3 regions of the Kitasatospora sp. NPDC101801 genome follow, and region 1 is predicted to be linked to each of the others. Evidence: riboswitches for the same ligand, from Rfam matches in the RefSeq annotation. Region 1 holds a riboswitch; each other region holds the start of a gene.
The links. Region 1 has a riboswitch for cobalamin ahead of ACIRPK_RS09850 (FecCD family ABC transporter permease). Riboswitches for the same ligand answer to the same signal wherever they lie in the genome.
Positions count from the first base shown of each region.

Region 2: it holds a riboswitch for cobalamin, as region 1 does, so the genes downstream of both, ACIRPK_RS04665 (prenyltransferase/squalene oxidase repeat-containing protein) here and ACIRPK_RS09850 (FecCD family ABC transporter permease) in region 1, are expected to answer to the same signal.
Region 3: it holds a riboswitch for cobalamin, as region 1 does, so the genes downstream of both, ACIRPK_RS11390 (cobalamin biosynthesis protein) here and ACIRPK_RS09850 (FecCD family ABC transporter permease) in region 1, are expected to answer to the same signal.

Region 1 covers NZ_JBIWML010000005.1:135,762-143,451, reverse strand. The annotation lists gene ACIRPK_RS09870 (UDP-N-acetylmuramoyl-L-alanyl-D-glutamate--2,6-diaminopimelate ligase) at 1-1,263, shown strand, start outside; gene menC (o-succinylbenzoate synthase) at 1,322-2,494, shown strand; gene ACIRPK_RS09860 (hypothetical protein) at 2,509-3,054, opposite strand; partial or broken gene ACIRPK_RS09855 (short-chain dehydrogenase) at 3,147-3,245, opposite strand; cobalamin riboswitch at 3,336-3,457, shown strand; gene ACIRPK_RS09850 (FecCD family ABC transporter permease) at 3,582-4,661, shown strand; gene ACIRPK_RS09845 (ABC transporter ATP-binding protein) at 4,687-5,457, shown strand; gene ACIRPK_RS09840 (ABC transporter substrate-binding protein) at 5,472-6,479, shown strand; gene ACIRPK_RS09835 (DUF2797 domain-containing protein) at 6,489-7,400, opposite strand; gene ACIRPK_RS09830 (DUF4190 domain-containing protein) at 7,535-7,690, shown strand, end outside.
Region 2 covers NZ_JBIWML010000002.1:88,095-95,784, forward strand. The annotation lists gene ACIRPK_RS04650 (class I SAM-dependent methyltransferase) at 1-253, opposite strand, end outside; gene ACIRPK_RS04655 (glycosyltransferase family 4 protein) at 313-1,632, opposite strand; gene ACIRPK_RS04660 (TetR family transcriptional regulator) at 1,967-2,557, shown strand; cobalamin riboswitch at 2,663-2,794, shown strand; gene ACIRPK_RS04665 (prenyltransferase/squalene oxidase repeat-containing protein) at 2,876-4,210, shown strand; gene ACIRPK_RS04670 (SCO2322 family protein) at 4,207-4,857, shown strand; gene ACIRPK_RS04675 (energy-coupling factor transporter transmembrane component T) at 4,859-6,004, shown strand; gene ACIRPK_RS04680 (ABC transporter ATP-binding protein) at 6,001-7,608, shown strand; gene ACIRPK_RS04685 (ECF transporter S component) at 7,560-7,690, shown strand, end outside.
Region 3 covers NZ_JBIWML010000006.1:201,461-209,150, reverse strand. The annotation lists gene ACIRPK_RS11395 (YidB family protein) at 62-469, opposite strand; cobalamin riboswitch at 613-775, shown strand; gene ACIRPK_RS11390 (cobalamin biosynthesis protein) at 876-1,817, shown strand; gene ACIRPK_RS11385 (cobyric acid synthase) at 1,814-3,331, shown strand; gene ACIRPK_RS11380 (putative cobaltochelatase) at 3,328-5,346, shown strand; gene cobO (cob(I)yrinic acid a,c-diamide adenosyltransferase) at 5,349-5,954, shown strand; gene ACIRPK_RS11370 (cobyrinate a,c-diamide synthase) at 5,959-7,335, shown strand; gene ACIRPK_RS11365 (GNAT family N-acetyltransferase) at 7,308-7,690, opposite strand, start outside.

The sequences.
Region 1 (7,690 bases):
GTGGTGGCCGGGCTGCGGTCGCGGCTGGCGGAGCTGTCCAGCTGGTTCTACGGGCGGGCGGCGGAGGGCCTGTTGAGTTTCGGGGTGACCGGCACCAACGGGAAGACCACCACCTGCTACCTGCTGGAGGGCGGACTGGTCGGGGCAGGCCGGGCCCCCGGCCTGCTGGGTACGGTGGAGCGACGGCTCGGTGCCGAACGGTTCGCCGGTGAGCTGACCACCCCCGAGGCGCCGCAGCTGTACGCGCTGCTGGCGGTGCTGGCGGAGCGCGGCGCGGACGCGCTGGCGATGGAGGTGTCCAGCCACGCGCTGCGGCTGGGCCGGGTGGACGCGCTGGTGCTGGACGTCGCGGTGTTCACCAACCTGACGCACGATCACCTGGACTTCCATCCCGACATGGAGGACTACTACCGCGCCAAGGCGGTCCTGTTCACCCCGGAACGCTGCCGGCGCGCCGTGGTCAACGTCGACGACCCGTACGGGCGCCGGCTGGCGGGCGAGGCCGGGGTGCCCGTGGTGACGTTCTCCGCCGAGGGCGACCCCGGTTCGGACTGGCGGGCGGTGGACGTCCTGCTGCGGGCGGACGGTTCGACGTTCCGGGTGCTCGGTCCCGACGGTGCCGGGGCGGACGCCCGGATCGCGCTGCCCGGCGGCTACAACGTGGCCAACGCGCTGGGCGCCGTCGCGGCCCTGGTCACGGCCGGCCTGCCGCTGGACCGGGTGCTGGCCGGGATCGGTGCGGTGACCGGCGTACCGGGGCGGGTGGAGCGGGTCGAGGCCGGGCAGCCGTACCTGGCGATGGTGGACTACGCCCACCAACCCGACGCGCTGCAGGCCGTCCTGACGACGCTTCGGGCGGTCACCCCGGGACGGCTGCACCTGGTGATCGGCTGCGGCGGGGACCGGGACACCGCCAAGCGGTCCGTGATGGGCGGGGTCGCCGCCCGGTTCGCCGACACCGCCGTGCTGACCACCGACAACCCCCGGTCCGAGGACCCGTTGGCGATCCTGGCCACCATGCGCGCCGGGGCCACCGCCGTGCCCGCAGCCGATCGGGGCGAGCTGCTGGTCGTCCCGGACCGGGCCGAGGCCATCGCCGCCGCCGTGGCCCGGGCGGTGGCCGGCGACACCGTGCTGATCGCCGGCAAGGGCCACGAGAGCGGCCAGCAGATCGGCGCCGTGAGCCTGCCCTTCGACGACCGGGCGGTGCTGCGCGCCGCGATCACGGCCGCCCGGTCCGCCGGTGAGCCCGACCGCAGCTAGGGCCGGTCACCCGGTCGCACCCCGGCCCGCCCCCGATTCCCCCGACCTCGGAGAACTCTTGCTGGTCTCACCCGCCCTTCCCCTCGCCATACCCGCACCCGGGACGGTCGTCGACGCGATCCGGATCGTGCGCGTCGACCTGTTCGTGGTCCGGCTGCCGCTGCTCCGCCCGTTCACCACCAGCAGTCACCGCAAGGACCACCTGGACCACATCCTGGCCCGGGTCACCGACCAGGACGGCGCCACCGGCTGGGGGGAGTGCGCCAGCCCGACCGACCCGTTCTACGGGCCGGAGAACCTCCGCAGCTGCTGGAACGCCCTGACCGACTACTTCGCCCCGGCCCTGCTGGGCGTCGCCTGGCAGCACCCCACTGACCTGCCGACGGCCTGGGGCCACATCCAGGGCAACCGGTTCGCCCGGGCGACGCTGGACATCGCCTGCTGGGACCTGTTCGCCCGCCGGCAGGACCGCTCGCTGGCCGACACCCTCGGTGGCACCGCGGCCGCCGTCCCGGTCGGGGTCAGCCTCGGCATCGAGCCCGGCGTCGAGGAGCTGCTCGCCCAGGTCGAGCGGTACGTGGCGCAGGGCTACCGGCGGGTCAAGCTCAAGATCGCCCCCGGCTGGGACACCGCCCCGGTGGCCGCCGTCCGCGAGCGCTTCCCGGACACCCCGCTCCAGGTGGACGCCAACGGCGCCTACCGGGACCACCCCTCGCACCACGCGGTGCTGCGGGAGCTGGACGGTCTCGGCCTGGCGATGATCGAGCAGCCCTTCCCCGCCGACGACCTGCTGGCGCACGCCCGCCTGCAGCGCGAACTGGCCACCCCGGTCTGCCTGGACGAGTCCGTCACCACCGTGCACACCGCCCGGACCGCGCTCGCCCTGGGGGCCGGACGGATCGTCAACATCAAGGTCTCCCGCCTCGGCGGTCTGACCGAGGCCCGCGCCGTCCACGACCTGTGCGAGCAGGCGGGCGTGCCGGTCTGGTGCGGCGGGATGCACGAGTTCGGCATCGGCCGGGCGGCGAACCTCGCCCTGGCCGCGCTGCCCGGCTTCACCTTGCCCGGTGACCTCTCCGGCTCCGACCGGTACTTCCGCACGGACGTGGTGCAGCCGCCGATCCGCGCCCAGGACGGAACGGTGGCCGTGCCGACCGGCCCCGGCCTCGGCGTCGAGATCGACCAGGATGCGCTGCGCGGTCACCTGCTGCGCAGCACCGTACTGACCTGAGTGCGGTGGGGCGATCACTCGCTGTCCGACACCCACGTCCTCCGGTCCGCGTACTCCGCCACGACGGCACCGGGGCAGGCCCGGCGCAGTTCCGCCGCCAGCAGGCCCGGGTCGTGCTCCGGATGGTCGAACGCGGCCCGGGTGCGGTGGACCTTGCCGCCCACCTGCAGTTCGAGCACCCGCTGGCCGCCGTCGGGATTGTCCATGGACCGGTGCCCGGTACGGATCAGCTGTAGCCGGCCGACCGAGTCGAGGGGGTGGCTGCTCTCCCGGCCGTCGACCCGCACCAGCACGAGCACCGGCGGGGGCCCCGGCCGGATCTCGGCCCACTCGACGGCCCTCCGCTCGCGCAGCCAAGGCGGCACCAGCAGCACGCCCCAGAACGTCGCGAGGATCCCGCCCAGCACCAGGGCCGCCCAGGGCGCGGCGACCGCCACCGCCCCGACGGTCAGCACGTGTCCCACGGTGACGACTACGTAGTCGCCCCGGTCGGACTGCCCCTCGTACTTGCTTCGGTAGGTCTCCCAGCGGAAGACGCCGCCGTCCTCGGCTTCGCTCATGGTGCCCAGCATGGCGATCCGTGCACGCTGCCGGAAGGGGTGCCGAGGAGGCAGTCGCCGCCGGACGGTGTGCCGATGACGGACCGTCAGCGCTAGCCGGACGGGTCGGCGGGCAGGTCCGGGTCCTGGACCTCGACCAGGCAGCGCCAGGCGTCGGGCCGGCTGCCGTCCAGGTCGTAGAAGGAGGAGACCCGGTAGCGGGTGCGCCCGCTCGACCGGGTCGGCGGGAGCGCGCGGGTGTGCCGGGCACCACAGCTGTTGGACCCTTACCGGGGCGGGCGGTGTTGTTATGCTGCGAGAGCGTCCCGAGGGGAAAGTCCGGTGGAAGTCCGGCGCTGACCCGCAACGGTGGACGGGCCCCTGAGGGTCCGTGAGCCCGATCGCCCTCGGCGGCGCTGACCTCCCGACAACTCGCCGCGGACTGCGAGGGGATGCGGCACGGCACGCCCGCTCGGACCCGAGGTCCGCGCCGACCGGGCGGCCCCGGCGCGTCGTCCCGTACGCCCGCGGCCCGACCGAAGGCAGCCGTGAGCACCGCCGTAGCCGCACCGACGCCGAAGGCCGCCGCCCACCCGCCCGCCCGGACCCCGGTGCTGGCCGCCGGGCTGGCCGTCGCCCTGCTGGTCTCGCTGGTCTGCGGCGTCGCGCTGGGCTCGTCCGGGATCGGCTGGGGAGCGGTGGTGGAGTACCTGCGGGCCGGTCTGACGGGTGGTCGGATCAGCGCCGACCAACTGGCCGGCTACACCATCGTGTGGGAGATCCGGCTGCCCAGGACGGTGCTGGCGGCCGTGGTCGGGGCCGGGCTGTCGGTGACCGGCGTCGCCGTCCAGGCCATGGTGCGGAACGCGCTCGCCGACCCGTTCGTGCTCGGGATCTCCTCCGGTGCGGCCGTCGGCGCCAACGCCGTCCTGCTGCTCGGCGCGTTCGCCTCGCTCGGCGTCTGGGCGCTCTCCGCCTCCGCGTTCGCCTCCGCGCTGGCCGCCATGGTGCTGGTCTACGCGGTGGCCAGGACCGCCGAGGGCCTCACCCCGCTGCGCCTGGTGCTCACCGGCACCGCGCTCGCGTACGGGTTCTCCGCCGTCACCTCGCTGATGGTGTTCTCCGCCGAACGCGGCGAGGCGGCCCGGACGGCGATGATGTGGCTGCTCGGCAGCCTGGGCGGCGCCACCTGGGCCGCCGTCCCGATCGCGGCCGGCACCGTGCTGGCCGGTTTCGGCTACCTGCGGTACTCGGCCGGGCAGTTGGACGTGCTGGCGATGGGCGACGAGACCGCCGCCGCGCTCGGCGTGGACGCCGCCCGGCTGCGCCGGGCGCTGTTCGTGGTCACCGCCGCCGTCACCGGCACGGTGGTCGCGGTCAGCGGAGCGATCGGCTTCGTCGGGCTGATGGTCCCGCACCTGGCCCGGATGCTGGTCGGGGCCGACCACCGGCGGGTGCTGACGGTGGCTCCGCTGCTCGGCGCGGTGCTGCTGGTCTGGGTGGACATCGTCTCCCGGCTGCTGCTGGCCCCGGCCGAACTGCCGGTCGGGGTGGTCACCGCCGTGCTCGGGGTGCCGTGCTTCCTGCTGCTGATGCGGCGGCGCAGCTACAGCTTCGGCGGCCGCTGATGGCCGCCCGGGGGAGGGGACGCTGATGCGGGTCGACATCGAGGAGGTCTCGGTCGAGCTGGCCGGGACCAGGCTGGTGCACGAGGTCACCGTACGGGCCGCGAGCGGGCAGGTGCTCGGCCTGGTCGGGCCGAACGGCAGCGGGAAGTCCACCCTGCTGCGGTGCGTCTACCGGGCGCTGCGCCCGGTGGCCGGCACCGTCCGGCTGGACGGCGACGACCTGCACGGCCTGACGCCCCGGGAGGGCGCGCTCCGGGTCGGCGCGCTGCCGCAGGAGACGGTGGCGGAGTTCGACTTCACCGTCGCCGAGGTGGTCGGGATGGGCCGGCTGCCGCACCGGCGCGGCTTCGGCGGGCCGGGCCCGGACGAGGCGGTGGGCTGCGCGCGGGCGCTGGCCGAGGTCGGCGCGGAGCACCTGGCCGGGCGGGGCTTCCTGAGCCTCTCGGGCGGCGAGAAGCAGCGGGTGCTGATCGCCCGGGCGCTGGTCCAGCAGCCGGCGGTGCTGGTGCTGGACGAACCCACCAACCACCTGGACATCGCGCACCAGTTGGAGGTGCTCTCGCTGGTCCGCTCCAGCGGCCTGACCGTGCTGACGGCGCTGCACGACCTCAACCTCGCGGCGGCGCACTGCGACCTGCTGTACGTGATCGCGGCCGGCCGGATCGTCGCCTCGGGGCCGCCCGGGGAGGTGCTCTCGCCCGACCTGCTCGCCGAGGTGTTCGGGGTCCGGGGCCACCCGGTGCGGCACCCGGTGACCGGCGCCGTCCAACTGCTCTTCGACCGTCTGCACCCGTGAAAGGGAATCCTGTCGTGTTCATCAGCCCCCGCCGTACCCTGGCCGCCACCGCCGTGCTCGCCCTGGGCCTGACCGCCTGCGGCGCCGAGGTCACCCCCTCGGCGGAGAGCGCGGGTTCGGCGCACTACCCCGTCACCGTCGACAACTGCGGCACCCCGCTGACGTACCACCACAAGCCGGCCCGGGTGGTGACGAACGACATCGGCATCACCGAGCTGATGCTGTCGCTCGGCCTGGCCGACCGGATGGCGGGCTACGTGATGCCGGACGAGAAGGGCGACCTGGCGAAGGTGCCCTGGGCGGCGGAGTACGACCGCACCAAGTGGCTGTCCAAGAAGGAGATCACCAAGGAACTGGTGCTGGACGCCAAGGCCGACCTGGTCTTCGCGGGCTGGAACTACGGCTGGAACGACACCACCGGGCTCACCCCCGAGGGCCTGGGCAAGCTCGGGGTCGGCGCCTACACCCTCACCGAGTCCTGCCGGAACGGCAAGGAGAAGGCGCGCGGGGTGATGCCGCCGCTGGACGCGCTCTACACCGACCTGGCCAACCTCGGGAAGATTTTCGACGTCGAGCCGAAGGCCCGGCAGCTGATCGCGGAGTTCCAGGCGGAGGTGGCCGGGGTCGAGGCCGGGGCGCCCGCCCGGCGGCCGAGCGTCTTCCTGTACGACAGCGGCCAGGACAAGCCGTTCACCTCCGGCCGGTTCGCGGCGCCCGAGCAGATCATCGGCAAGGCCGGCGGGCGGAACGTGATGGGTGACCTGGACGACTCCTGGACCACGGTCGGGTGGGAGAGCGTGGTGGCCAGGGACCCCGAGGTGATCGTGATCAACAACTACGGGGAGACCGGCGCGGACGCCAAGCGGCAGTTCCTCAAGTCGTACCCGCCGCTGGCCAACGTCTCGGCCGTCCGGAACGACCGGATCTTCGTGCTGGACTACGTCGACCTGGTGGAGAGCCCGCGCAACCCGTCGGCGATCTCCCGGCTCGCGGCCTACCTCCGGACGGTGCCCGCGCCCTGACGCCACTGCTCAGAACAGGGCGGCCTGCTCGACCGGCCGTGCCCTGAGCTGCTCGGCGAGCCCGGTGCAGGGGGCGAGCGGGGTGGGCCGCAGGGACCAGCCGATGAGCAGCCGGGTGTCCAGCAGCAGCGGGGGAGCGTCCGCCTGATCGGGCGTCACGAACAGGTGGCGCCCGATCGGCGCGTGCAGGGTGCCGCCGAGGGTGGCACCGGGGCCGAGCGCGGTGATCTCGCGGTACGCGGCGGGCGGCCCGGCGGTCAGGCCGAACAGGGCCACCTGGTCGGTCACCGGATCGGCGGGGAAGAGCTCGACGCCGTGGCCGGCCAGCACCCGGAGCACCCGGGCGCGCAGCTCGTGCACCGCCGCCGCCCGCTCGTCCGGCGCGGACAGCCGCCACCAGCCGCCGACCTTGGCCCGCGAGGTGAACCGCTCCCTGGCCAGCCCGGACCGGGCCACCGTCAGCTCGGCCCGACGGATGCTCGGCAGTGACCCCCGGGCGACGAACGTCCAGGCCAGGGCGGCCTGCTCGACCAGCCGGGCGGTGCCGCGCTGCTCGGCGGTCAGCCCGACCTTGACCAGCCCCGGCCCGAACCAGGCGAGGTAGAGCCGGTACGTCCGCCCGTCGTCGAGGATCTGATCCCGGGCCAGCGCCAGCCCCTGGTCGGCGTCCTGGCAGGACGGGCACTGGCCCGCCTTCCCGCTCGGCTCCAGCTCGGCCGCGAGCGGGCACGGGTGGTGCCGGTGGGCCGTCCGCACCCCGACGCAGCGGCGTGGGCCGAGCACCGTCCAGCCGATCCGGGTACCGGCGGCGACCTCGCGCTCCAGCACCCGGGCCCCGCCGATCGCGGTGAGCCGGGGCAGGCCGTCGCGCCAGCGCAGACCGGTGGCCGTCCAGCCGATGGCCGCAGGGGTGCTCGTCATGGGACGTGAGCGTACGGCCTGGTACCGACAGCCGTCCCGCAGGGCGGAATCCCATTGGGAGCGCGGTCTGATGATCCGCTATATTCGCGCAGCCGTCGGACCCGCCGGCGCCGCAGCTCCGGGGGAGTCCCACCGTGTCGTCCGAGTCCGACCCGTCCAGCAGTTCGAGCAGCGACAGCTCGGCGGCCTGGTCCCCGCCGTCCGGCTCCGACGGTGCCCCGGCACCCGCTTCGGCACCCACCGACAGCTCCCCGTACGTGCCCCCGGCGGACGCGAACCCGTACGCGCCG
Region 2 (7,690 bases), on a different contig from region 1:
CGTCGTCGAACGGCAGGTTGAGCGCGTCGCCCTCGATCGCCACCGCCGAGGCCCCGGCCGGCGCCTCCCCGGCCTGCTCCATCGCGGCGAACCACTTCTGCACCTCGGCGATCTCCTCGCCGTTCCGGTCCAGGGCCACCACGTTCGCGCCGCGCCGGTAGCACTCGAAGGCGTGCCGGCCCCCGCCACAGCCCAGGTCGAGCACCCGGTCGCCGGGGGCGAGCGGGAAGCGGGAGAAATCGACGGTCAGCACTGCGGGGCTCCCATTCGTTGGTACTCGGCAAAAAAGTGATCGGCCGTCAGGCGGGCCGGTCAGGCGACGTAGCGCCAGCCCGCGCCGGCCCTGGCGCGCTGCCCGGCCCCGGTGGCGATCGCCGCGCGGTAGCGGTCGGCGGTCAGTTCGGCGGCCCGCTGCCAGGTGAACCCGGCCAGCACCCGCTCCCGCCCGGCCGCGCCGAGCTCGGACCGCAGCTCGGGGTCGTCCAGCAGCCGGCCGAGCGCGGCGGCCAGCGCACCGGCGTCGCCGGGCGGCACCGCCAGGCAGGTCTCGCCGTCCGGGCCCGCCACCTCGGGGATCGCGCCGCCGGTGGTGGCGACCAGCGGGGTGCCGGTGGCCATCGCCTCGGCGGCGGGCAGCGAGAAGCCCTCGTACAGCGAGGGCACGCAGGCCACCTCGGCCGAGCGGTACAGGTCGACCAGCTCCTGGTCGGTGAGCCCGGTGCGGAACTCGATCTGCCGCTCCAGGCCGAACCGGCGGACCGCCTCGGCCACCGGGCCCTCGCCGCGCTGCGGCTTGCCGACCACCACCAGGTGCGCGTCCCGCTCGGTGCGCAGCTTGGCCAGCGCCTCGACCAGGTACACCAGGCCCTTCAGCGGGACGTCCGCGCTGGAGGTGGTGACGATCCGTCCGGGCACCCGGGCGATCGCGTCCGAGGGCGACCAGAGCCGGGTGTCGGCGCCGATCGGGACCACCGCGATGTTGCCGGGCGGGGTGCCGAGCTGCTCGGCGATCTCGGCCTTCGAGCTGCCGGAGACGGTGATCACGTGCTCCAGCCGGGCGGCCACCCGGCGCTGCATCCGGGTGAAGGCGTACCAGCGGCGCAGCGACAGCCGCTTCAGCCGGGTCGGCGCGGCGGCCAGCTCCAGCCGGCGGTCCACGGTGATCGGGTGGTGCACGGTGGTGACCAGCGGGAAGCCGTGCCTGGCCAGCCCGAGCAGGCCGTAGCCGAGGGTCTGGTTGTCGTGCACCACGTCGTAGCGGCCCTTGTGCGCGGCCAGGTACTGCCGGGCCCGGAGCGAGAAGGTGAGCGGCTCGGGGAAGCCGCCGGTCCGCATCCCGGCCACCTCCAGCAGGTCGACCAGGCCCCGGTACTCGGTCAGCGCGGGGGTGCGGAACGGGTCGTCGGCGCGGTACAGGTCCAGGCTGGGCAGCTCCACCAGCCGGACGCTGCCGGACCCCTCGACCGGGTCGAGCACCGGGAAGGGCTGGGCCCCGACCACGTCCACGTGGTGCCCGAGCCTGGCCAGCTCGCGGGACAGGTGCCGGACGTAGACGCCCTGGCCGCCGCAGTACGGGTCGCCCCGGTAGGACAGCAGGGCGATCCGCAGCGGTCGCGGCGGCAGCGCGGTCATCCGGGGCTCCTGTCCCCTACTCCCCGGCCTGCGCGGCGGCGGGAAAGTAGATCACGTTTCATGATGGTGGAGCTCGTCATTGGGCTGATCGAACAATGAGAGACCCTGACGATACCGGCCCGCACCCGAGGGCGGCAGATCGCCCCCGCAGAGTGCTACTCACGAGTACGCCGGTACCGGAGGGCTCCATTCTGACCCGTCCGCGGAGCCCGCCCACCCGGCGTTCACTGTGACATAACTCTCGGAGCACCCTCTCGCTGACGTGTCCTCATTTCCCACCCCGTGGTTGAATCGCCTCGATCCGGTCACCCACGCGCGCGCTCAGGGAGCCCCCTTGACCACCACCGCCGCCCTCGGAACCGGGCTCACCCCCCGGCAGGCCGAACGCCGCCGCCGGATCCTGCGGGCCGCCACCGCGCTGGCCGCCCGGGGCGGTTACGAGGCGGTCCAGATGCGCGAGGTGGCGGAGACCGCCGAGGTCGCGCTCGGCACCCTCTACCGCTACTTCCCGTCCAAGGTGCACCTGTTGGTGGCGGTGATGCAGGAGCAGCTCCAGCACCTGCACGAGCAGGTCCGCCGCCACCCGCCGACCGGCGAGGACCCGGCCGGCCGGGTGGCCGAGACGCTCACCCAGGCGTTCCACGCGCTCCAGCGCGAACCCCGCCTCGCCGAGGCGATGGTCCGCGCGCTGTCCTTCGCCGACCGCTCGGTCGGTGCCGAGGTGGACGCCGTCTCGGCCGTCACCTCGGCCATCGTGCTGGACGCCGCGCAGCTCGGCCCCACCCCGTCGCCGGCCCAGCAGGCCGCGCTGCGGGTGATCGCGCACACCTGGCACGCCACCCTGCTGGCCTGGCTCTCCGGCCGCGCCTCGCTCGCCGAGGTCCGCGGTGACCTGCACACCGCCGCCCGGCTGCTGGTGCTCTGACGCCCGGCCGGTACCGGAGCGCGTCCGTCCCGTTCCGGCCGGAAGAACTGGTACCGGTTCCGGTCCCCGGAGCCCCCGGACCGTGTCCGGCCGGGGGGAGTCCGGTCGGACGGTTAGAGTCTTGGACGCAGGATCAACAACTTCATCCGCTCCTCGTGCGGGGGAAGCCGGTGCGACTCCGGCGCTGACCACGCAACCGTCACAGTCGGGATGCCCGCCGGGGAGCGAGCGGCAGTGCCGGGCACCCGGCTCCGTCGAGGTCTACGGGCGGCCCGCCTCGGGCCGCTGCTCCGCTCACCGAAAGGCACGTCGACCCTCATGCTCACCACCGCCCGCACGGGCGCAGCCGCGCTGGCCGCCGCCCTGCTGACCGGCGCCGCCGCCGTCCCCGCCTTCGCGGACACCCCCACCCCCACGCCCGCCGCCGCCCCGGCCGCGCTCTACGGCAAGGGTGACCCGACGTACGACGGCGTCTTTCGGCAGTCGCTGGCCCTCACCGCGCTCGGCTCGGTCAAGGTCGTCCCGTCCGACGCGGCCGTGGTCTGGCTGACGGGTCAGCAGTGCGCGGACGGCGGCTGGGCGCCGTTCCGGTCCGACCCCTCGGTGGCCTGCGACCCCAAGGCCGAGGACAGCAACGCCACCGCGATGGCGATCCAGGCGCTCCAGCAGCTCGGCGGGCACCGGGACGAGGTGACCCGCGGCTCCGACTGGCTGAAGGCCGTGCAGAACGCGGACGGCAGCTGGCCGCTCAACCCCGGCACCCCGGGCGACGCCAACTCCACCGGGCTCGCCGTCAACGCGCTGCTGGCCGCCAACATCGACCCGGCCGCGGTGACCAGGAACGGCAAGAACGCCTACGACGGCCTGGCGCTGTTCCAGCTCGGCTGCGCCGCACCCGCCGAGCAGCGCGGGGCGTTCGCCTACCAGCCGTCCCCGGACGGCTCGCTCAAGGCCAACGACCTGGCCGGCTCGCAGGCGCTGCTGGCCGCGGCCGGCGGCAAGCTGCCGGTCACCAACACCAACCGGGTGGACACCCCGCCCAAGCCGCTGGACTGCGCCACCGCCACGGTCACCGTGCCGCACGCGGACTCCGCCGAGGCGGCGGGCTCGTACCTGGCCGCCCAGCTGGATGCGAACGGGCAGCACCTGATGCAGACCATGCCCGGCGCCGCCGCGACCCCCGACTACACCGCGACCGCCTGGACCGTGCTCGGCCTGGTCCAGTCCGGGCGCCCGGCCACGGCCGCGCCCGCCGCCGAATGGCTGGCCGGCAACGGCCACGACTGGGCCGCCAAGGGCAAGTCCGGCACCGACGCCTCGGCCGCCGCGCTGATGCTGCTGACCGCCGAGGCCGTCCAGCTCGACCCGTACCACTTCGGCGGCACCAACACGGTCCAGCTGCTGATCGACGCGGGCCCGGCGCCGAAGTCCGTCCCGGCCGCCGCGGCCGCGACCGACGCCCGGAACGACAGCGGGGCCACCCGGGCGGACGACGACAACGGCATCTCGCCGGTCTGGCTGGTCGGCATCGGCCTGCTGGTCGGCATCGGCGGCGGCCTGCTGCTCAGCCTCCGGCGCAAGCGCGCGGGCCGGCCCGCCGGTGGCCCGAACAAGACCGACGGCGGCAAGTCCGAGGGCGACGAGCAGAAGTGACCCTCCCGCTCCCCCGGGCGGCGGTGGCCCCGGCCGTCGCCGCCGTGCTGGCCCTGCTGCTCCCGTTCCTGCTCGCCGCACCCGCGCAGGCCACCGGCTACCGCTACTGGTCGTTCTGGAAGTGGTCCGAGAGCGCCTGGGCCTACCAGCAGCAGGGCCCGGTGGTGTACGTGCCGCCGGACGGCGCGGTGGACGGCTGGCGGTTCGCGGTCAGCCCCGACGGTGGGCAGGGCGCCGCCCGGCCGACCGCGGCGGGCGACTTCGGCGCGGTCTGCGCGGACGTGCCGGCCCAGGCCGGGAAGAAGCGGATCGCCGTGGTGCTGGACTTCGGCACCGCCGCCGACGCACCGGCCGGTGAGGCCCCGCCGGCCGCCCGGACGACCTGCGCGGCGGTCCCCACCGCCGCCAGCTCCGCCGAGGTGCTGGCCGCCGTCGCCCCGCCGCTGCGCTACGACTCCGGCGGCATCCTGTGCGCGATCGCCGGCTACCCGCGCGCCGGCTGCGGCGACACCGTCGGGGCCGGGGCCGACTCCGGTGCCAAGGGCGGGAGTCCGGGCCCGTCGGTCGGCCTGCTGGCAGGCGGTGCGGTGATCGTGGTCCTCGCCGCCGGCGCGGTCTGGCAGGCTCGGCGCCGTCGCGACTCCTGAGGTGTCACCCGTGCCCACCACCGGCCGGCTGCGGCCCGCCCGCCCCGTCCGCTCGACCCGCTCCGCGATCGGCCCGCGCCACCTGCACCCCGGTGCCTGGTGGCTCTGGGCGATCGGGCTCGGCGCGGCGGCCTCCCGCACCACCAACCCGCTGCTGCTCCTGCTGATCGTGGCGGTCTCCGGCTACGTGGTCGCGGCCCGCCGCAGCACCGAGCCCTGGGCCCGCTCGTACGCCGCCTTCGTCCGGCTGGCGCTGGTGGTGCTCGGCGTCCGGCTGCTCTTCACGGTCTTCCTCGGCTCCGGGGTCGGCGGCACCCACGTGCTCTTCACGCTGCCCCAACTCCCGCTGCCGGACTGGGCGCAGGGGGTGCGGATCGGTGGCGCGGTCACCCTGGAGGGGCTGCTCTTCTCGCTCTACCAGAGCCTGCGGCTGGCCACCCTGCTGATCTGCGTCGGCGCCGCCAACGCGCTGGCCAACCCGGCCCGGCTGCTGCGCGCCCTGCCCGGCGCGCTGTACGAGGCCGGGGTGGCCGCCGTGGTGGCGCTCACCTTCACCCCCAACCTGGTCGCGGACGTCCGGCGGATCAGGTCGGCCCGCCGGCTGCGCGGCCGCTCCGACCGGGGCCTGCGCTCGCTGCTCAGCGTCGGGCTGCCGGTGCTGGAGTCCGCCCTCGAACGGTCCGTCAGCCTGGCCGCCACCATGGACAGCCGGGGCTTCGGCCGCACCGCCGACCTGCCGCGCCGGGTCACCCGCTCGATCGGCGCGCTCACCCTGGCCGGGCTGGCGGCGGTCTGCGTGGCCTGCTACGGCCTGCTCACCGAGGGCACCGCGCGCTGGGCGCTGCCGGTCCTGCTCGCCGGGCTGGCCGCGCTCGGCGGCGGGCTGCTGCTCGGCGGCCGACGGTCGGTCAGGACCCGCTACCGGCCCGACCCGTGGGCCTGGCGGGAGTGGCTGGTGGCGGGCTCCGGGCTGGCCGTCGCGGCGCTGCTGATCTGGCTCGCCGGCCGCGACCCCGGCGCGTTCAACCCACCGGCCGTACCGCCCACCGCGCCCGAACTCCCGCTGCTGCCCGCGCTCGCCGTGCTGCTCGGCCTGCTGCCCGCCTTCGTCGCCCCCGCCCCGCCCCGTCCCGGAGAACGCCCGTGATCGTCTTCGAACAGGTGTCGGTCCAGTACCACGACGCCGCCGCGCCGGTGCTCGGCGGCCTCGAACTGACCGTCCCCGAGGGGGAGCTCTGCCTGGTGGTCGGCCCGTCCGGGGTCGGCAAGTCCACCCTGCTGGGCGCGGTCAACGGCCTGGTGCCGCACTTCACCGGCGGCGTGCTGCACGGCCGGGTCACCGTCGACGGCCGGGACACCCGCGCGCACCGCCCGCGCGAACTCGCCGACCTGGTCGGCATGGTGGGCCAGGACCCGGTGGCGCACTTCGTCACCGACAACGTCGAGGACGAACTCGCCTACGGCATGGAGTCGTTGGGCATCGCCCCGGAGGTGATGCGGCGCCGGGTGGAGGACACCCTGGACCTGCTCGGCCTGGCCGAGCTGCGCGACCGGGCGCTCTCCACCCTCTCCGGCGGCCAGCAACAGCGGGTCGCCATCGGCTCGGTGCTCACCAGCCACCCCAAGGTGCTGGTGCTGGACGAACCCACCTCCGCGCTCGACCCCGGCGCCGCCGAGGAGGTGCTCGCGGTGCTGCAACGGCTGGTGCACGACCTCGGCACCACCGTGCTGATGACCGAGCACCGGCTGGAGCGGGTGGTCCAGTACGCCGACCAGGTGCTGCTGCTCACCCCGGACGGGCCGGCCCGGTTCGGCGACCCGGCCGAGCTGATGGCGGTCTCCCCGGTCTACCCGCCGGTGGTCGGGCTCGGCCGGGCGGCCGGCTGGTCCCCGCTCCCGCTGTCGGTCCGGGACGCCCGCCGCCGGGCCGCCCCGCTGCGGGCCGCGCTGGACGGCCGCACCCCGCCGGTGGTGCCGCCGGTCACCACCGCACCGATCGCCGTGGTCTCCCGGCTGACCCTGAAGCGCGGGCCGAACCCGGTGCTGCGCGGGGTCGAACTCGCCGTCCGCCCGGGCGAGATCACCGCCCTGATGGGCCGCAACGGCGCGGGCAAGTCCACCCTGCTCGGTGCCCTGGCCGGCCTGTACAAGCCGGACTCCGGCACGGTCGACGCGGCCGGGCTGACCCCGCACCGGTCCAGGCCCAAGGAGCTGATCCGCCGGGTCGGCCTGGTCCCGCAGGAGCCGCGCGACCTGCTGTACGCCGAGACGGTGACCGCCGAGTGCGCGGGCGCGGACCAGGACTCCGGTTCGGTGCCCGGCAGTTGCCGCGCCCTGGTGGCCCGGCTGCTGCCCGGCATCGACGACGCGCTGCACCCGCGCGACCTCTCCGAGGGCCAACGCCTCACCCTGGCACTGGCCGTGGTGCTCACCGCCCGCCCCGACCTGATCCTGCTGGACGAGCCGACCCGGGGCCTGGACTACGCCGCCAAGGCCCGGCTGGTCACCGTGCTGCGCGAACTCGCCGCCGAGGGCCACGCCGTCCTGCTGGCCACCCACGACGTCGAACTCGCCGCCGAACTCGCCCACCGCACCGTGATCCTGGCCGAGGGCGAGATCGTCGCGGACGGCCCGAGCGCCGACGTGGTGGTCTCCTCCCCGGTGTTCGCCCCGCAGGTGGCCAAGGTGCTCGCCCCGCTGCCCTGGCTGACTGTCTCCCAGGTCGCCACCGCCCTGCAGGACCCGGCGTGAAGGCGCTCACGCGGCCGGTGCCGCTCGGCGGCCGCTCGATCGTCCTGCTGTTGCTGATCACCGCGATCGGCGCGGTCGCCTT
Region 3 (7,690 bases), on a different contig from region 1:
AACAGCACAGCTCCGAGCCCCTGGTGGTGCACCACGTGCGCCCGCGCGGCGGAGCGGGGCGTCAGTTCTGCTTGCCGAAGAGCTCGTCGAGGGTGGCCGGGGTGGGGACTTCGCCGGTGGGGGTGAGCTGGTCGACGGCGGTGGGGAGCTGGGCGGCGAGGCGTTGGGTGAGTTCGTCGCGGGAGAGGCCGGACTGCTGGGCCAGGGCGTCCAGTTCGCGGTCGGGCAGGGCGGCGGCGAGCTCCGCGCCGGAGACCGGGTGGTTGTCACCGGTGCCGACCCAGGACTGGGCCTGGGAGCCGAGGCCGCCCTGGGTGAGCTGTTGGAGCAGTGCGCCGAGACCGCCAGCCGCCCCCTGGCCGCTGCCGAGTGCGCCGAGCAGCAGGGCGAGCAGGTTCCCCCCGCCGCCGGCGGCACCGCCGCCCGTGCCGCCGAGCAGACCCCCGAGAAGCTTGCCGAGATCGGTCATGACCGTCCTCCAGTCCGGTCGCGGACCCACGCCGCGCCAGGGCCAGCTTCACCCGCCCGGGAGCGCCCCGCGCGGTGGGGCGAACAGACGTGTGACCAAGCCCTCCGCACCCTTTGTTGACTGCCGGTCCGGCCACGTGATGGGATCTTTCAGCCAAACGGAGGCAAACAGAGGAAGCCGGTGCGAGTCCGGCGCGGTCCCGCCACTGTCACCGGGGAGCACCCTCGACCCATGGTCACGACGGCCCGCCGATGCGGCTGTTGGAAGGCCCGGGGGTGTGTCCGACCCGGAAGCCAGGAGACTCTCGCCCCCGGTACGTCGATCCAGGGCGCGGACCCTGAGTGAGGACACGCACGCCCATGCCGGCAGCCCTGAACCGAGCCGACCCGCCCCCGTCGTGCGCCGACTGACCCCCGCGCTCCCCTTCCTGCTCGGGTCCGTCGCCGGGTACCTGGCCGACGCGAGGTTCGCCGATCCCCGGCGGGGTCACCCCGTCGCCGTCTTCGGCTCCGCCGCGTCCCGGCTCGAGGGCCGGCTCTGGCGTGACCACCGGGCGGCCGGGGCCGCGTACACCGCCGCCTGTGTGGGCACCGTCGCGGCCGGGGCGGTGCTCGCCGAACGGGCCCTGCGCCGGGCGCCGCTGGCCCGGGCCGGCCTGGCGGCCGCCGCGACCTGGACGGTGCTGGGCGGCACCTCGCTGACCCGGGAGGCCCGCACCATCGGCCGCTCGCTCCGGGCGGACGATCTCGCGGCCGCCCGGGAGCGGCTGCCGCACCTGTGCGGCCGGGACCCGAGCGCGCTGGACGGGCCCGCGATCGCCCGGGCCGTGGTGGAGTCGGTCGCCGAGAACACCGCCGACGCCGTGGTGAACGCGCTCACCTGGGGCGCGCTGGCCGGTACGCCGGGCCTGCTCGCGTTCCGGGCCGTCAACACCCTGGACGCGATGGTCGGGCACCGTTCCCCGCGCCACCTGCGGTTCGGCTGGGCGTCGGCCCGGCTGGACGACCTGGCGGGCTGGCCGGGGGCCCGGCTGACCGCGCTGCTCACGGTGGCGGCGGCCCCCGAGCCTGCCACCGCCTGGCGGGTCTGGCGCCGTGACGGCTCGTCACACCCGAGCCCGAACGCGGGGCAGGCCGAGTCGGCCTTCGCCGGGGCGCTCGGGGTCCGGCTGGGTGGCACCCTGCGGTACGGGGAGCGGGTCGAGCACCGGCCGGTGCTCGGCGGCGAGCTGCGGCCGGTGACGGTCGACGACATCGAACGGGCCTGCACGCTGTCCCGGCGGGTCGGAGTCCTGGCACTGGCGGTCACCGTGACCGGCCGGGCCCTGTACGCGTGGAGGAAGTCGTGAGCGGTTCGCTGCTGGTCGCCGGAACGACCTCGGACGCGGGCAAGAGCGTGGTCACCGCGGGCATCTGCCGCTGGCTGGCCCGACAGGGCGTCAGGGTCGCGCCGTTCAAGGCGCAGAACATGTCGCTGAACTCCTTCGTCACCGCCGACGGCGCCGAGATCGGCCGGGCGCAGGCGATGCAGGCGCAGGCCGCCCGGGTGGAGCCGGAGGCGGCGATGAACCCGGTGCTGCTCAAGCCCGGTGCGGACGGCCGCAGTCAGGTGGTGCTGCTCGGCCGGGCGATCGCCGAGGTCGGCGCGCTGGACTACCGCGAGCGCAAGCCGGTGCTGCTGGAGCGGGCCCTGGAGTGCCTGGCCGACCTGCGCAGCCGGTACGAGGTGGTGGTCTGCGAGGGCGCGGGCTCCCCCGCCGAGATCAACCTGCGGGACCGGGACATCGCCAACATGGGCCTGGCCACGGCGGCGAAGCTGCCGGTGGTGGTGGTCGGCGACATCGACCGGGGCGGGGTGTTCGCCGCGATGTACGGGACGCTGGCGCTGCTCTCGGCCGAGGACCAGGCGCTGGTGGCGGGCTGGTTCGTGAACAAGTTCCGGGGCGACGCCCGGCTGCTGGCGCCCGGGCTCGAGATGCTGCGCGAGCTGACGGGCCGTCCGGTACTGGGCACCCTGCCGATGCTGTCCGGGCTGTGGCTGGACGCCGAGGACTCGCTCGACCTGACCACCGTGGTGGACCGGGGCTCGGTGCGCGGCCCGGTCGGCGCCGACGTGCTGCGGGTCGCGGTGGTCCGCTTCCCGAGGCTGTCCAACTTCACCGACCTGGACGCGCTGGCCCAGGAGCCCGGGGTGCTGGTCCGCTGGGCCACCCGGGCCGAGGAGCTGGCCGACGCGGATCTGGTGGTGCTGCCCGGCACCCGGGCCACCGTGGCGGACCTGGCCTGGCTGCGCGAACGCGGTCTGGAGCCGGTGCTGAAGGCGCGGGCGGCGGCCGGCCGGCCGGTGCTCGGGGTCTGCGGCGGGTACCAGATGCTCGGTCAGGTGATCGAGGATCAGGTGGAGTCCAGGGCGGGCACCGTCCAGGGCCTCGGCCTGCTGCCGACCCGGGTGGTGTTCGGCCGGGAGAAGGTGCTGGCCCGACCGGTCGGCGAGGCTTTCGGCGAGCGGGTCGAAGGGTACGAGATCCACCACGGCGTGGTGACGGTCGAGAGCGGGGAGCCCTTCTTGGACGGCTGCCGGGTCGGCTCGGTCCGGGGCACCACCTGGCACGGCGCGCTGGAGAACGACGGCTTCCGCCGGGCGCTGCTGCGCGAGGTGGCCGAGCAGGCGGGCCGGGCTTTCGTCCCGGCCCCCGACACCTCGTTCGCCGCCGCCCGGGAGGAACGCCTGGACCGGCTGGGCGACCTGATCGAGGAGCACGCCGACACCGACGCACTGTGGAAGCTGATCGAGGGCGGCGCGCCCGCCCACCTGCCGTTCGTCCCACCCGGGGCGCCCCGAGCTACGGAGACCGACCGATGACCGACGTGCGTTACCCCTTCACCGCGATCGTCGGCATGGCCGACCTGCGGCTCGGGCTGCTGCTGAACGCCGTCTCGCCGGCCGTCGGCGGGGTGCTGGTGCGCGGCGAGAAGGGCACCGCCAAGTCGACCATGGTGCGGGCCCTGGCCGGGCTGCTGCCCTCGATCGACACCGTGCCCGGCTGCCGGTTCTCCTGCGACCCGGCCTCCCCCGACCAGGGCTGCCCGGACGGCCCGCACACCCCGGCCGGAGGCGACCGCCGCCCGGCGCACCTGGTGGAGCTGCCGGTCGGCGTCTCCGAGGACCGGATCGTCGGCTCGCTCGACCTGGAGCGCGCGCTGGCCGAGGGCGTCAAGGCGTACGAGCCCGGCCTGCTGGCCAAGGCGCACCGGGGCGTGCTCTACATCGACGAGGTGAACCTGCTCCAGGACCACGTGGTGGACCTGCTGCTGGACGCCGCCGCGATGGGCCGCTCGTACGTCGAGCGGGAGGGCGTCTCGGTCCGGCACGCGGCCCGCTTCCTGCTGGTCGGCACGATGAACCCGGAGGAGGGTGAGCTGCGGCCGCAGCTGCTGGACCGGTTCGGCCTCACCGTGGAGATCGCCGCCACCCGGGAGCCGGGCGAGCGGGCCGAGGTGGTCCGCCGCCGGCTGGCGTACGACGCCGACCCGGACGGCTTCGCGGCCCGGTTCGCGGCCGAGGAGCGGGAGCTGGCCGAACGGATCACCGCCGCCCGGGAGTTGCTGCCGAGCGTGCTGCTGCCCGATGTGGCGCTGCGTCAGATCACCGCCGTCTGCGCGGCGTTCGAGGTGGACGGGCTGCGCGCGGACATCGTGATGGCCAGGACCGCCGTCGCGCTGGCCGCCTGGGAGGGCCGGACCGAGGTGAGCGAGCAGGACGTCCGCAAGGCCGCCCAGCTGGCTCTGCCGCACCGTCGGCGGCGCAACCCGTTCGACGCCCCCGGGCTGGACGAGGAGCAGCTCGACCGCACCCTGGACGAGCACGCCGAGGGCCCGGAGGACGACGGCCCCGACCCCGACCCCGACGGCGGCCCGGACGGCGGCGGCGCCCCCGAACCGCAGGGCGACGCCCCGGACGGCCCGTCGGCCGCCGAGGAGCCCGCCGGGGAGCCGGAGCTGCCGTCGCAGGCGCAGGGCGGCGGCAGCAAGGCCCCGGTGGCCTCGGCCGGGGAGCCGTACCGGACCCGGCTGTTCAAGGTGCCGGGCACCGGCAAGGGCGCCCAGGGGCGCCGCTCCCCCGCCGAGACCGACGGCGGGCACACCATCCGCTCGCGCCGGCCGCAGGGCCCGCTGAGCCGGCTGCACCTGAGCGCCACCCTGCAGGCCGCCGCACCGCACCAGGCGGCGCGCGGACGGGACTCCAGGGCGCTGGTGCTGCGCAAGGACGACTTCCGGGAACAGGTGCGCCAGGGAAGGGAGTCCAACCTGGTGCTGTTCGTGGTGGACGCCTCGGGGTCGATGGCGGCCCGGCAGCGGATGACCGCCGTCAAGGGCGCGGTGCTCTCGCTGCTGATGGACGCCTACCAGCGGCGGGACAAGATCGGCATGATCACCTTCCGGGGCAGCGGCGCCGAGCTGGCGCTGCCGCCGACCTCCTCGGTCGAGGTCGGCGCGGCCCGGCTGGCACAGCTGCCCACCGGCGGACGGACCCCGCTGGCCGCCGGGCTGCTCCGGGCACACGAGACGCTCCGGGTGGAGCGGATGCGCGACCCGCACCGCCGCCCGCTGCTGGTGGTGGTCACCGACGGCCGGGCCACCGGCGGCAAGGACGCGCTGCCGCAGGCCGGCCGGGCGGCCGGGCTGCTGGCCGCCCAGGGCGTGGCGAGCGTGGTGCTGGACTGCGAGTCCGGCCACGTCCGGCTCGGTCTGGCGCACACCCTGGCGGCCCAGCTGAACGCCTCCGCCGTCACCCTGGACGACCTCAGGGCCGAGGGCGTCGCCGCCCTGGTGCACGCGCACCGGCCCTCCTCCGCCTCGATCCGAAAGGCCGCCTGACCATGCCGCAGGGAAAGCCCGAGACCGTCCCCGACGACGGCCTGACCACCCGTCAGCGCCGCACCCAGCCGATCACCGCCGTGCACACCGGCCCCGGCAAGGGCAAGTCCACCGCCGCCTTCGGGATGGCGCTGCGGGCCTGGAACCAGGGCTGGCCGGTCGGGGTGTTCCAGTTCGTCAAGTCGGCCAAGTGGAAGGTCGGCGAGGAGAACGCGCTCAAGGTGCTCGGCGCCTCCGGCGAGGGCGGCACGGTCGCCTGGCACAAGATGGGCGAGGGCTGGTCCTGGGTCCAGCGCTCCGCCGACATGGTCGAGTCCAGCGAGGAGGCGGCCAAGGAGGGCTGGGAGCAGGTCAAGCGCGACCTGGCCGCCGAGACGTACCGCTTCTACGTACTGGACGAGTTCACCTACCCCATGCACTGGGGCTGGGTCGACGTGGCCGAGGTGGTCGAGGTGCTCCGCAACCGCCCCGGCAACCAGCACGTGGTGATCACCGGCCGGTACGCCAAGGACGAGCTGCTCGAACTGGCCGACCTGGTCACCGAGATGACCAAGCTGAAGCACCCCATGGACGCCGGCCGCAAGGGCCAGCGCGGTATCGAGTGGTAGTCCGTTGAACATCCCCCGTCTCGTCGTCGCCGCGCCCTCCTCGGGCGCGGGCAAGACCACCGTGGCCACCGGCCTGATGGCCGCGCTGGCCGCCCGTGGCCTGGCGGTCTCCCCGCACAAGGTCGGCCCCGACTACATCGACCCCGGTTACCACGCGCTCGCCGCCGGGCGCCCGGGCCGCAACCTGGACGCCTTCATGTGCGGGCCCGACCGGGTCGCCCCGCTGTTCCTGCACGGGGCGGCCGGGGCCGACGTGGCCGTGGTGGAGGGCGTGATGGGGCTCTACGACGGCGCCGCCGGGCGGGGCGAACTGGCCTCCACGGCCCATGTCGCCAAGCTGCTCCGGGCGCCGGTGGTGCTGGTGGTGGACGCCTCCTCGCAGTCCCGCTCGGTGGCCGCGCTGGTGCACGGCTTCGCCTCCTGGGACCCGGAGGTCAGGCTGGCCGGGGTGATCCTCAACCGGGTCGCCTCGGACCGGCACGAGCAGCTGCTCCGGGAGGCGCTGGAGGAGGGCGGCGGGGTCCAGGTGCTCGGCTGCGTCCGGCGTTCGGCCGCCGTCGCCACGCCGTCCCGGCACCTGGGCCTGATCCCGGCCGTCGAGCGGTCGGCGGACGCGCTGCGCGCGGTCCGGGACATGGGCGAGCTGATCGGCGCCTCGGTCGACCTGGACGCGCTGCTCGAACTGGCCCGCAGCGCACCGCCGTTGGACGCCGAGCCGTGGTCGGCCGCCGCCGAGGTGGAGCCGGTGCCCGGCCGGCCCCGGGTCGCGCTGGCGGCCGGTGCGGCGTTCTCCTTCTCGTACGCGGAGAACGCCGAGCTGCTGGCGGCGGCGGGGGCCGAGGTGGTCCCGTTCGACCCGCTGCACGCCCCGGAACTCCCGGCGGGCGCGGCCGGGTTGGTGATCGGCGGCGGCTTCCCGGAGATGTACGTCAAGGAGCTCAGCGCGAACGCCGGGCTGCGCGCCTCGATCGCCGCGCTGGCCGCCGCCGGGGCGCCGGTCAGCGCCGAGTGCGCCGGACTGCTGTACCTGGGAAAGGAGTTGGACGGCGCGCCGATGTGCGGCGTGCTGCCGACCACCGCCCGGATGACCGAACGGCTCACCCTGGGCTACCGGGAGGCGGTCGCGCTCACCGACAGCGTGCTGGCGCCGACCGGCTCGCGGCTGCGCGGGCACGAGTTCCACCGGACGGTCTGCGAGCCGGGCGCGGGCGAGCCGCCCGCCTGGGGCTGGCGGGGCCCGGCCGGGGCCTGCACCGAAGGCTTCGTGAGCGGCTCGGTGCACGCCTCGTACCTGCACCTGCACTGGGCCGGGGCACCCGAACTCGCCGCACGGTTCGTCCGGGCCGCCGCCGACTACGCCGCCGGGGTGGGGAGTTCGTAGATCAGCTCGCGGCCGTCCTCCTCGTCCCACTGCTCGCCGACGTGGACCAGGCCGAAGGCGGCGACGGTGGCCAGCGAGGCCGTGTTGTCCGGGCTGACGGTGGCCCGGAGCACGGTCACCGCCGGTTCGGCGGCCGCCTGCCGGATCAGCGCGGCCAGGATCGCCTTGGCGTACCCCCGGCGGCGCTGCCCCTCGGCCACGCCGTAGCCGACCTCCACCATGCCGCGCGCGTCCGGCGGGCCGTGGAAGCCGGCCGCGCCGATCACCACACCGTCGGCCAGCACCGCCCGGGTCACCCACTCGGCACTCGACGGGTCGTCACCGGTCTGGTGGTAGCGGCGGGCCCAGACGCCGA